3 regions of the Paenibacillus xanthanilyticus genome follow, and region 3 is predicted to be linked to each of the others. Evidence: predicted binding sites of a transcription regulator. Region 3 holds the regulator's gene; each other region holds the start of a gene.
What was found. The regulator Rex, encoded in region 3, represses fermentation and respiration genes when NADH is low (regulators of the CRP and FNR family bind a similar motif). The targets are predictions, from matches to a motif close to TTGTGAAATATTTCACAA.
Positions count from the first base shown of each region.

Region 1: the regulator Rex is predicted to act here: its motif matches at 2,496-2,513, upstream of ACFSKT_RS11950 (DUF438 domain-containing protein).
Region 2: the regulator Rex is predicted to act here: its motif matches at 2,354-2,371, upstream of ACFSKT_RS25235 (formate/nitrite transporter family protein).

Region 1 covers NZ_JBHUHA010000001.1:2,829,587-2,833,763, reverse strand. The annotation lists gene ACFSKT_RS11955 (TIGR04053 family radical SAM/SPASM domain-containing protein) at 1-1,037, opposite strand, end outside; gene ACFSKT_RS11950 (DUF438 domain-containing protein) at 1,201-2,430, opposite strand; gene ACFSKT_RS11945 (DUF2249 domain-containing protein) at 2,643-3,248, shown strand; gene ACFSKT_RS11940 (hypothetical protein) at 3,263-4,177, shown strand, end outside.
Region 2 covers NZ_JBHUHA010000002.1:1,826,934-1,831,110, forward strand. The annotation lists gene ACFSKT_RS25220 (PAS domain-containing sensor histidine kinase) at 1-175, opposite strand, end outside; gene ACFSKT_RS25225 (response regulator) at 183-836, opposite strand; gene ACFSKT_RS25230 (GAF domain-containing protein) at 872-1,330, opposite strand; gene ACFSKT_RS25235 (formate/nitrite transporter family protein) at 1,525-2,295, opposite strand; gene ACFSKT_RS25240 (Crp/Fnr family transcriptional regulator) at 2,426-3,130, opposite strand; gene pflA (pyruvate formate-lyase-activating protein) at 3,408-4,139, opposite strand; gene pflB (formate C-acetyltransferase) at 4,177-4,177, opposite strand, start outside.
Region 3 covers NZ_JBHUHA010000001.1:1,966,404-1,970,580, reverse strand. The annotation lists gene dinG (ATP-dependent DNA helicase DinG) at 1-1,237, shown strand, start outside; gene ACFSKT_RS08140 (redox-sensing transcriptional repressor Rex) at 1,234-1,893, shown strand; gene ACFSKT_RS08135 (amidohydrolase) at 1,874-3,175, shown strand; gene ACFSKT_RS08130 (cell wall elongation regulator TseB-like domain-containing protein) at 3,175-3,705, shown strand; gene ACFSKT_RS08125 (hypothetical protein) at 4,019-4,177, shown strand, end outside.

The DNA.
Region 1 (4,177 bases), 860 kb from region 3:
GTTGTCGCATAAGCCCGCGCGCGGGAGCCGCCGCATAGTTCTTTGAATTCGCATGCGCCGCATTTCCCTTTCAGCAGCGATTTGTCGCGAAGCTCCTTCATGACCGGGGAATGCCGGTAAATATCCAGCAAGGAATCCTGGCGAATATTCCCGCACGCGACGGGAAGGAACCCGCTCGGATAAACGTCCCCGACATGGCTGATAAAGACAAAGCCGTCTCCGTCATTCACGCCCTTGGGCGCTCTTCCGAGTACGTCGAAGCGCTTGGGGCCAGATTGAGCGGGATGAACGCCCTGAAGGGCTTCGGCCTTCTTGGCTTGCGTGACGACGCGGCGGTAGAACGGGGCTTCCGTCGATTTGATGCCGTAAGGCGCGGACTTCCCCAGTTGGTACAGCCAGTGCATCACTTCTTCGTGCTGCCGAGGCAGAATCATGTCTTTCTGCATGCCGCGGCCAGTGGGGACCAGGAAGAATAAGCTCCATAGCACGGCTCCCATCTCGCCGACTTTCTCCGCGATCTTGGGCAGATCCGTCAGATTGTAATTCGAAACGGTCGTATTGATCTGGATCGGAATTTGTAGTTCCTGCAGGCTGCGAATGCCCCGCATCGTCAAATCATAAGAGCCTTTCGTGCCTCGAAAGTGGTCATGGATGTCCGCTGTTGAACCATCCAGACTGAACGCCCAACGCGACAAGCCGACTTCCTTCGCTTTCTCGATCGCGGATTTCGTCACCTTCGGGGTGGCGCTCGGCGTCATGGATACGGGGAGCTTCTTCTCTTTAATGGCATATTCCGCGAGTTGAAATAAGTCAGGACGCATCAGCGGATCGCCGCCAGTGAAAACAAAGAGAGGCTCATCCATTCGGGCAATCTCGTCGATCAGCAGCTTGCCTTCTTCAAAAGTAAGCTGTCTGGGATCGGGTTTGTACTGCGCTTCCGCACGGCAATGCAGACACTTGAGCGCGCAAGCGCGCGTGACCTCCCAGATGACGATAAACGGATATTGGTCGTAGTTTCGTGAACGGAGCTGCTGCATCCCGGTTATCGCTCCTTTCTTATGGAGTAGTAACTTCGTTCGTCTCATTATAGGGAAGGGGCCTGCATCGCAATGTGTGCCAGATCACAAATGCAGACGTTACATGCTTTCTTCACCCTTGTTGTGACGGTTTCTTGATGGGTAAAACGCGAGGAGACTTGAATTACGATCGAATTCGTTTCTCGCCTGCAATGGCTTGAATGGGCTCGATATTCTGGGTGAACTCAAGCGTCCCGATGTAGTCGCCCTTCTCGTCCCGCACGGCAAAATAACGAATGTACGCGTACTTATCGCGGATTCGGATCCAGAAATCTTCGCTATCTTTTCGCCCCGATTTAAAATCGTCCAGCAGCGCTTCAACAATATGCGCGCTCTTCGGGGGATGGCAGTTTTGCACCGTCCGACCGATGACCGCCTTGGTCCTCGCGAATATGCGCTCCTTACCATGCGAGAAATAGCGAACAATATCCTCGTGGTCGATGAAGGTAATATCGACGGGGAGATGATTGAAGACCAGCTCCAGCTGCTTTAAGGACAATACGCCCGTTTCCATCTTGATGTAACCTCCGGTGATGGCGTGCCCGTCCACGTAGGATCTGGTCGGCTTCCACTTCGTCTCCGGTGCCGCTAGGCAATAGCCGATATCGTCGCTTTCCCGAGCGATTTTGACCCATTCATCTTCCGTTAAATTGCTCAGCGCCATCGGAAAAAGGATGTTCTCTTCTCTGTAGATCATCCCGCTGATTTGCTCGACGGCAAATTCAAGTTCCTTGATGACGGCCATTCGATCCCCCGAGTAGCTGACGAGCTTTCGCTTCGCCTCCTTCAACGAATCGCGGATATAATCGTCCAGTCTCCACATGTTCACGGAAGGCCCGGTAATGCCGTACTTCTCTAAATAGGGGAATAGGAGCTGCTCTTTGCGCGTGTAATGCTTGTCGATGTCCAACAAAGCGTTGACAACTTCGTGTAAGGCCCATTTGTTCGGCGGCGAATCTTCGCCCTGAAACGCGTTCATGACGGAAGTCAGCTGCTCGATGACGTTCTCGATGGCCCGATTCTCCAATTTGAAAGTATGGATGGGGTGCCCGGGCTCGTCGGCTGTACTTTCGTTGCCAACGATTTTCCCCTCGATAATGGATAGATGGGCATCGGCTAATCGGGTTATTTCTTCCGGGGAAAGCGCACGGGCTGCCAGCAGTTCTTTCTGAAGCCGTGACAGCTCCGCCGCTTCTTCCACCGTAATTCTTCCGACCGCAGCATCAAATTGCGTCTTTACCTCCTCCACGGATTTGCCGTTGACCAAATCCTGCACCATGTTCTTCAGCAGCGTGTCGCGAGTTGCTGCATGATGCGCTTTGAATTGCTCCCGATTATTAATGAGCTCGCTCATAAGGAACCTCCCGTACTGATGAGAATTATTATCAACGGAATGGTAACACATTCGCCGGATGGGTAACGTGATGCGTATCACAAATGGCGGAAGTATCCATTGATCAGGATCGTACTGTGATGCGGCTCACAAAACATTGCTTCGGTATGGACTATACTTGGCTTATCACGACCCGCATCGGGAAGATGAAGTAGGAGGGGGAGGGAAAAGCGTTGGAGGGAGCAGACCGGATTGCCCAATTGGACGTAAGGCCGCATCTTCGCAAGAAACTCGAGCCTTTCCAGCTTATTATGAATGCCGTGAACAGGCTGCAGAAGGATCAGATATTCGTGCTGCATGCCACCATCAAACCGACTCCTTTGCTGGGCCTTCTCAAAATGAAAGGCTATAGGAACCGCGTGCAATCCGTCGCGCCGGATCATTGGATCGTCGGCTTCCTGCACAAAAGCCAAGGGAAGGCCAGACTGGAGGAGCTTGATTTGCTGCGGTTCGCGAACGTAGAGGAAGGGACGGTCGATGAAGGCGCGACGGAGGAGGGAGCGTCCACGCATCCGGCTGCTCTGCACGAGCTTCCTCTTGGCGACGCCGAACACGGTCGATTGATCGAGCTGGACAATCGAGGGCTTGAGCCGCCCCAGCCTATGGTCCGAACGCTTAAGGCGTTAGAACAATGTGAACCGGGCGACCGCGTCCTGATCCACAATGACCGGGTGCCCATGTTCTTGATCGAAGAGCTTCAGAAGCTCGGATTCGGCTATCGAATCGAGATGCAGCCGGACGGCTCGGCCAAGCTGATGATCACGAAAACGGATAAATAAACGAGGTGGTTCCGATGTTTCGGCTCCCATTGTTATTCATTGCAACGGGTATGATTAGCTTCATTCTCTACCATGCGTTGTCCTTGTTTACGCTGGGCGCGTGGATGATCGAACCGATCCGCAGTCCGGATGGATGGTTCCGCGCCCATCTGCTGATTTTGGACTGGGCGACGATGATTGCGATGGGAGCCGTATATCAGTTGATGGACGTCGTGCTGCAGCGCCGGATTTACAGCGTCAAGCTGGGCTATCTTCACTATGTCGGCTTTACCTTGGGGACGATTCTGCTGCTTGCCGGATTTGCGTCCGTTAACGTGCCGCTGCTGGCGGCAGGCGCGGTTCTGACCTTGCTGGGCATTGGGTTGTTCGTAGGGAACGTAGGGGTGACGATACTTCAAGCGCGGCAATGGAATGCGGTAACGATAAGCACGGCATGCGCGCTTGTATATTTACTATTGACGGCCGTGATCGGGACTGTAATGGGATTAAACTTCGCGTTCCCGATTTGGCTGGAAGGCCATGACCGGCTATTAGCCGCGCATATCTGGATGGGATTGATCGGTTGGTTCGGGCTGCTCATTACGGGATTCAGCTATAAGATGCTGCCGATGTTTTATCTGGCCCATGGACATTCGACGAGACTGCAAGGCTATATCATCGTCCTGATCAACTTGGGGGTCATCGCGGGGGCCGAGACCTTCCTTCTCGGCGGCGGAGGCGGGCCTCAGGCCGTGTCCATCGGTTTCCTCGTGCTGGCTTTCGGGTTGTATGGCGCGTTCATGACCGAGGTCGGCAAGCATCGACACAAACGCAATCCGGGACTTGGCATTTGGTGGACGGTTCACGCGGCTAGAGCGATGCTCATTTTCGGTTTGCTCGTGCTCTTTAGTTGGCTTGCGTTTCCGGAGGCGTATGCGCAGCACCACACA
Region 2 (4,177 bases), on a different contig from region 3:
CTCTATGGTCCGTGACGGCGACGATCGAGGATGCGTCGAGCGCCGCTTTGACGTCGGCGAGCTGTTTGAGGGACTGTCTCAACTCGGCGCGGAACGCGCCTTCTCCCAGCTCCTCGTCCAAGCGGGCGAGCAGCGCCTCGACGTGCTCGGCGATGACGTCTCGTTCCGGATACATCGGATCGTTAGTCAAACTGCAGCAGTCCTTTCTTCATCGCGTATTTGATCAGCTCCGGCCGCGTTTTCAGTCCGAGCTTCTCCATGACGTTGCTCTTGTGGGTTTCCACCGTCTTGACGCTAATCACGAGCTGCTCGGCGATTTCTTTGTTCGCGTAGCCTTGAGCCGCCAGCGCCAGCACTTCCTTCTCCCGCTCGGAGAGCGTATCGAATACGTCCGAGCTCTCGCCTCGCTTCATGCGCTCCACGTATTCGTTCATGAGCCGCTTCGTGGCGGTCGGATACAGGTAGGCGTCGCCCTTGGCGACGGAGCGGATCGCGGTGAGCAGCTCCTCGTGCGGCGCGCTCTTGAGTACGTATCCGGCGGCGCCCGCGTTAATCGCCCGGAACAAATATTCATCGTCGTCGTGCATGGTCAAGATGAGAACGGCCGTCTCCGGCATCCGTTCCTTGAGCTCCGCGGCGGCCGTCAGGCCGTCTTTGCCATGAGGCATGCTCAGATCCATCAAGATGACATCCGGACGCAGCGATTCCGCCGCGCGTATGCCTTCATCGCCGTCGGAAGCTTCGCCGACGACCTCGATATCGTCCTTGCCGCCGAGCAGCAGCCGCATCCCGGAGCGAACCATGGCGTGATCGTCCACGATCAAAATTTTTATCATTCCGATCCCTCTTTCCGCTGTTCACGCAGCCCGCTCTAACCGAAGTCGCCGTCAAGGAGGCCGGTTAGCAGCCCCGAATCTCGGAATTCCTCCCCGATTCGCGATATCGCGAACTTCTCGTAGGCTTCCCTTCCTCTCCTGCCGAACAACAGGATGCCGGCTGCCGGACCCGTGTCGCTCTCGATCAGCGGACAGGCGATACCCGACGCGAGCCGTTCGGCGAGCATGACGGGACACGCTTCCAGCAATTCTGCGTTTTCTCCATCGTTAACAGTGTATACCGTCCCGTGCCGCAGCACCATACCGCCGAGTCCGACCCCCGGTTTAATTTTCATCTGCCCGACTTTCCCGTTGCGACCGCCGAGGACGATCTGCCAGCGCATGGCGCGGTCGTCCGACGCCGGAAGCGCGATCGCGGCGAAGTCGCTGCCGTTGCGCTCCCGAAGCCGCTCCAATTCCAATGCCAGGTGCTCTCTTATATTCGAACCGTTCACTGGTTTTTCACCTTTCTTTCCGCCGGTTGACCCAGGTTCAGTTATTTTCTATCTATATTGTAAAAGTTCCGCGGGAACTTGTATGTAAGGGAACTCCCCCATTCACCGCTCAGGGAATTCCGCAAGTGAAGAACGCAACAAGCGGCGGCGCCCGAGAGTCGATCTCGCTGGCGCCGCCGCTTGCGCAAGGACGGTTATGATTTTCGGATATAAGCGAGGGCGTACAATCCGCCGACGAAGAGCGAGCCGCCGACCGCGTTGCCGAGGTACACGGGCACGAAATTGTACAGCCAATCGAGCCATCCCGCTTCGCCCGCGAAGATCGCCGCAGGAATCAGGAACATGTTGGCGACGACGTGCTGGAAGCCGAGCGCGACGAAGGCCATCGTCGGAAACCAGACCGCTACGGCGAATCCCGCTCCGTCCTTCGAGCCGTTCGCCATCCATACCGCTAACGAGACGAGCCAGTTGCAGCCAATGCCGGATATGAACGCGACGAGGAACGACTCCTCCAGCTTGCCGCTCGCCAGCGCAACCATTCGCGCGAGCGCCGGACCGTGTTCGGTCAACCCCGCGAGATGTCCGAACACGTAAGCAACAAAGAGCGCCCCCGCCATATTGCTGACGGTGATCACGCTCCAATTCGCCGCCCACTTGCGCCAGGTCAATTTGCCCGCAAAGCAAGCGAGCGGGACCGCCATCATATTGCCGGTCAGCAGCTCCCCGCCTGCGCCTAGACAAAGGATCAGGCCCAGCGGGAACACCGCCGCGCCGATGAAGTTGTTCATGCCGCTCCACGATTCGGGGATGCCCGCGCTCACCTTAATGGCGAGCAGAAAGCCGAGCGCGATGAAGGCACCGGCCGCGAAGCCGAGCACCGCCTGGGCTCGAAGCGGCAGCGACGCTTTCTTGACGCCCATCTCGACGGCAAGATTGGCTAATTGTTCCGGTTTCGTGTATCCCATTCTCTATCTCCCCCCGCTCTGTTATGAGCCGAGTATACGCCCGCAGCCGGGGGAGAAGCTGTGAAATTTCTCACGTGCGGTTGCCGCACCGGTCATCCCTTGCGCCCGTCATCGTCCTTTTTGATGCTCCCTACATGCGGCAAATCTCTTTCGGACAGTTCTCGCAATGGCATACATCCCGCAAATAATGGAGATCCTTGATCAAGAAGTGTCCGTCCGCGTATTGAATCACGTCTTCCTTCTTCAGGTCGCTCAGCATCCGGTTGACGCTCTCGCGCGTGGCGCCGATCATATCGGCCATCTCGGTATTGTTGATCTTCAGGTCGATGAAGATGCCGCCGTCCTTGTCTTTGCCGTACGAATTGCTAAGCCGGATGAGCAGCGAGCACAGCGCGCCGGTCTTGCCGAACATCATCAGATCGCGGAATTTGGTCTGTGTCAGCCGGTGCATCAGCCCCATCCATTTCATAAACTCCACCGCCAAATCCCCGTGCTGCCACAACAGCACCTCGAGGTCTTTGCGCTGAATGACGCCGACTTTCGCATCCTCGGTTACTTCCGCGCTGAAGCCGTGCACGGAGTCCTGGAACGGGTCCACTTGCCCGATGAGATCGCCCTTCTGATGCAAGTACAGCGTCAGCGTCCGACCGCTGTCCGACGATTTGGTCGTCCTGACCCGGCCGCCGAAAAGAAAGAACAATTTATCCGCCTTATCGCCTTCCCAAAACAGACAGCTGCCTTTCTCGACCTGTTTGATATACATGATGCCCTTAAGCAGTTCGAAGCTTTCATTTGACAAGATCGGCTCCAAGCCCTCCGCGCGATTCACCATCATTCCCATTCTCATCCGTCCCCTTTCAAGCCCCGACCGGCTTCCTTGTTGCCTCTATCATATCGCGGCGCGGCCTTCGCCGAACATCGGGGGCTCCACTGATCTTTGCGGCGGGTTTCCCCCCGCTTCGCTGTGAGGGAAATCACAATTTAGACAGGTAATTTGCTCCAATCGCCTTCTTATTCCACCGAACGTATGCGGGAAAACCCTGATAACCCCGGCGGATCGCCGGAAGGTACCTACGCAAAAAAGGCGCAAAATGCGCCTTCTTTGCCAACTATTACAGCACGATATGTTTCCTGGCCCGGTCGATGACTTCCCTGGCCCGCCGAATGTCCCGTTCCGTCGGAGTCGGCACGCCCTCCAGCGGGTATTCGCGGCCGAGCGCCTGCCACTTGTAGACCCCCATGCGATGGTAGGGCAGCAGTTCGAGCTTCTCGACGTTGGAGAGCAGCGAGATGAATTCGCCCAAGGCGTTCAGATCCTCCGCATTATCCGTAATGCCCGGAATGAGCACGTGCCGGATCCACGCCGGCTTGCCGATCGTGGACAGCCAGCGGGCGAATTTCAGAATGCGGTCGTTCGGCTGGGAGGTCAGCCTTTCGTGCTTCTTCTTGTTCATCTGCTTCAAATCGAGCAGCACGAGGTCGGTATATTCCATCAGTGTCGCCGCGTGGGACGTCTCGCAGAATCCCGAGCTGTCCAGCGCGGTATGCAGCCCGAACCGCTCCTTGCACGCCTTGAACAGCTCGGCGACGAAAGGGGCCTGCAGCGTCGGTTCTCCGCCCGTCACCGTAATGCCGCCGCCCGAGCCTTTGTAATAGGCCAGGTACGGCTCGATTTCCGCTAAAATCTCCTCCACCGTGACTTGGCGGCCTCCTGCCGTGTCCCAAGTATCGGGGTTATGGCAAAACTGGCATTGCAGCGCGCAGCCCTGCATGAACAGGACGAAGCGGATGCCGGGGCCGTCCACCGTCCCAAAGGTTTCCATTGAATGTATACGGCCTTTCATGCGGGCCACGCTCCTTTCCATGATGCACGTCTAGCTGT
Region 3 (4,177 bases):
ATTATTCGAGCTGCTGTACGCAATGATGGGCAGCGGCCAATCCGATTCAGCAGAGACGGGACAGCTGGTGCTCCGCTTGCGCCATGGCAATTTGCCGAAAGGCTGGGGCGACGCGCAAATCGTGGAGGAAAGCATTCACGGGCATTTGAGCAAAATCGTGCGAACGCTGGATAAAGTGTTCGGTGAAATCAAAGACGAAGTCGACGACTCGGCGATCGTCGCGATGGTGACGGACTTGAGCGGGACGGTCAAGGATTTGACACGGGCACGCGACGAGCTTCGCACCTTCATGAAAGCCGACAAGGCTGATATGGTGTATTGGCTGGAGGGAAACACGAATTTCAGGGCAAAATCCATCCATCTTTATGCCGTGCCGGCCGATGTCAGCGAGCAGCTGCGCACCCACTTCTTCGACGCCAAGAAAAGCGTCGTGCTTACATCGGCGACGCTATCGGTGCAGAAGTCGTTCCAATATGCGGCGGAACAGCTCGGGCTCGGCGAAGACGAGAAGAATGGCCGACTGAAGACGGTTCAACTTCCGTCTCCGTTCAACTACAGAGAACAGGCGCTCGTTGTCATCCCGCGCAATTTGCCTGTATTGAAGGGGGCGGCAGGCGATCCTCACTTTAACGAGCTGCTGATCAAGTCGCTTGCGGATACGGCGGTCGAGACGAAAGGACGGATGCTCGTGCTGTTCACTTCGTACCGGATGCTGAAGCAGGTATACGATCCGTTGAAGGAACTGCTTGCAGCAAGCGGCATTCAGCTGATTGGGCAAGGCATCGACAGCGGCAACCGGAGCAAGCTTACCAAGCGGTTTCAACAGCAGGCCAAATCCGTACTGCTGGGCACGAGCAGCTTCTGGGAAGGCGTCGATATCCCCGGCGATGCGCTGACGTGCCTCGCGATCGTCCGACTTCCGTTCCAGCCGCCGAATCATCCGCTCATCGAAGCGAAATCCGAAATGCTGCAGCAGCAGAAGCAGAATCCGTTCATGAAATTGTCGGTGCCGCAAGCCGTTATCAAGTTTAAGCAGGGCTTCGGCCGGCTCGTCCGCACCTCGAAGGACAAAGGAATCGTGCTCATCTATGATACGCGCGTAATCGATACCTACTATGGCAAATACTTTCTTTATTCGCTGCCGGGTCCGAAAATCGAGACGATGCATTTGGATCAAATCGTGCCGCGCATCCGCGATTGGCTATCCACCAAAGCAGGAGAGGAGGTCCGCACATGACTAAGACGTTCAAAATTTCCGAAGCCGTCGTTCGCCGGCTGCCGGTCTATCTTCAAGTGCTCGGCGATTTGCACAAGCGCGATATTCAAACCGTCTCTTCCCAGGAGCTTGGTAACAAACTGGACTTGAATCCGGCGCAAATTCGTAAGGATTTGGCCTATTTCGGAGAATTCGGACGCAAAGGCATCGGCTATGACGTTTCGTATTTGATCGAGAAAATCAGGCAAATTTTGAAGTTGGATCAGCCGCTGAGCGTCGGGTTGGTCGGCGCTGGTAATTTAGGCCGCGCGTTGTGCAATTATAATACGTATTTGAAGGATAATATGAAAATAACGGCGGTATTCGACGCGCATGCGCCGATCGTCGGCACGAAAATCAACAGCTTGACCGTACTGCCCATGGATAGTCTGATCGAGAAAGTGAAAGAACTGAACATCCGAATCGGGATTATTACGGTCCCTGCATTCGAAGCGCAGAACGTGGCCGATCGATTCGTGGCGGCAGGCGTCGAAGGGATATTGAACTTCGCGCCTGTCATCCTGCGCGTACCCGAACACGTTCGCATTCACTACGCGGATTTTACCCGGGATCTGCTCAGTTTGGCGTACTATTTGGAGAAAGAAGGAGAGACCGAGAATGAACCGGTTGTGGATTGAGAACGGCACGTTCGTCACGATGGACGATAATCAGCCTTGGGTGAAAGGTCATATGGTCGTGGAGAACGACCGCATTACATACATAGGTGAGGCAGCGCCAACGCCGATTCCCGAAGGGGCGGAACGCATCAACGGCCAAGGTCTGGTTTTCATGCCGGGACTGATCAATACGCATGCGCATTCGGCCATGTCGCTGCTGCGGGGGTATTCGGACGACGAAGCGCTGCAGGTGTGGCTGCAGGATAAAATGTGGCCGATGGAAGGCAAGTTCAACGACGAAGACGCGCATTGGGGGAATGCCCTGGCCGTGATCGAAATGCTGAAGTCCGGCACGACGACGTTCGTGGACATGTACGACCGGATGCCGATTTTGGCCAAAGTCGTGGAGCAGTCGGGGATGCGCGGCGTGCTGACGCGCGGTGTGATCGGCCTCTGCTCGCCGGCGGAGCAAACCGCGAAGCTCGAAGAAGCGAAGCAGTTCGCCAAAGAGTGGAACGGTCAAGCAAACGGACGGATTCGGACGATGCTTTCGCCGCATGCGCCTTACACGTGTCCGCCGGATTACATTGAACGTATTGTAGCCGCGGCGCATGAGCTGGATGTGCCGCTTCATACCCACATGTCCGAATCCGCGGCAGAAGTGCAGCAGAACGTCAACGATTACGGTACCCGTCCGGTGGAGCATCTAGATAAGCTGGGCTTCTTCTCGCGGCCGTCGCTCGTGGCGCATGCCGTGCATCTGAACGACGACGAGATTGCGCTGCTGGCCGAACGCCGTGTGGCGATTTCCCACAACCCGGCGTCGAACCTGAAGCTGGCGAGCGGCATCGCGCGCGTGCCGGAGCTGCTGAAGGCCGGTGTGACCGTGTCGCTTGGCACCGATAGCGCGGCGAGCAATAACAACTTGGATCTGTTCGACGAGATCCGCATCGCGGCGCTGATCCATAAAGGCGTATCCGGCGATCCAACGGCGATTCCGGCCATGGAAGCGCTGCGGATGGGCACGGTCTATGGCGCCCGGGCGATCTGGCAAGCGGATGAGATCGGCGCGCTGAAAGCCGGCATGAAAGCCGATTTTATTGCCATTAATACGGAACAACCGCATTTTTACCCGCAGACGGAAATCGTCTCGCATCTCGTGTACAGCGGCTCCGGCCGCGACGTGCAGCATGTCTGGGTCGATGGCCGCCAGGTCGTGAAATCTGGCGTGTGCACGCTGCTCGACGAGCAGAAAATTATGGCCGAGGCACAACGCGCGTTTGAAGGGTTGCTGGCCCGTTAATGCGGACCGTACGACGCAAACGTCTTCCGTTTTGGACGCCGGTGCGAATTGCGTTATTCTCAGCGGTCGTCGCGGTGACGCTGCTGATCGGCCTTAACGCTTATTACATGCACGTTCAAGGCCCGCGGTGGAAGGAAGAGAACCAAGCGAAGTGGCAAGCCAAACAGATGGCCGGTCTTGTCTCGACAAAGGATGCCTACAAGTACGTGTGGGATACGACGGCTTGGGTTGTCGAAGGGAAGGACGCGGATGGGGACGATGCCGTCGTCTGGTTGACCGGGGAGAAGCTGGACCAGTTTATCGTGCGTAAGAAGAGGGACAGCGTCATCAGAGCCCAACTGAAGGAGCAGTTTTTCCAAGGGAAGCCGGATGCGGAGCTGAAGCAAATGCAGCTCGGGATGCTGGAAGGCCAGCCGGTGTGGGAGTTGTTCTACGCGCGGGATCAATCCGGCGAGCTGATGTATTATTATGATTTTTACCGGTACAACGATGGCGGTTATATCATCACCTATAACTTGCCGAAACAATAATCACGGACGTAAGCCGCTGCAGACGCAGCGGCTTTTTTTGGCATACTCAAGGGCATACTCGGCGTGGAACATCGTGCCGTGGAACATTTTGATTCATGAATAATCGAGCGGAATGCGATAAACTAAAGTTCAGGTTGAGAGGATGCGGACAGAGCAGTGACGATAGAGCGGATGTGAAGGCTGCCAGCACTGCCAGCACTTACACGCACGCTCGGTCCATGACGTGTGTTATACTTTTTGATACGGATTAGATATTTCTATCGGATTAGAAGGAATTATATAGACCGAATCTGCGAGAGGGGGCTTTTCAGCCATGAGAATAAAAGTCGTACCAACATTGATGACCGCCGTGTTATCCGCATCCTTGCTTGTCGGGGGATGGTATGCCTACCGTAACGTGGCGACGGTCCAGCCTTTGGAGCAGATCGTGAAAGAAGTGCCGGGCGTAACCGCAGCTACGCCGATCGTCGAC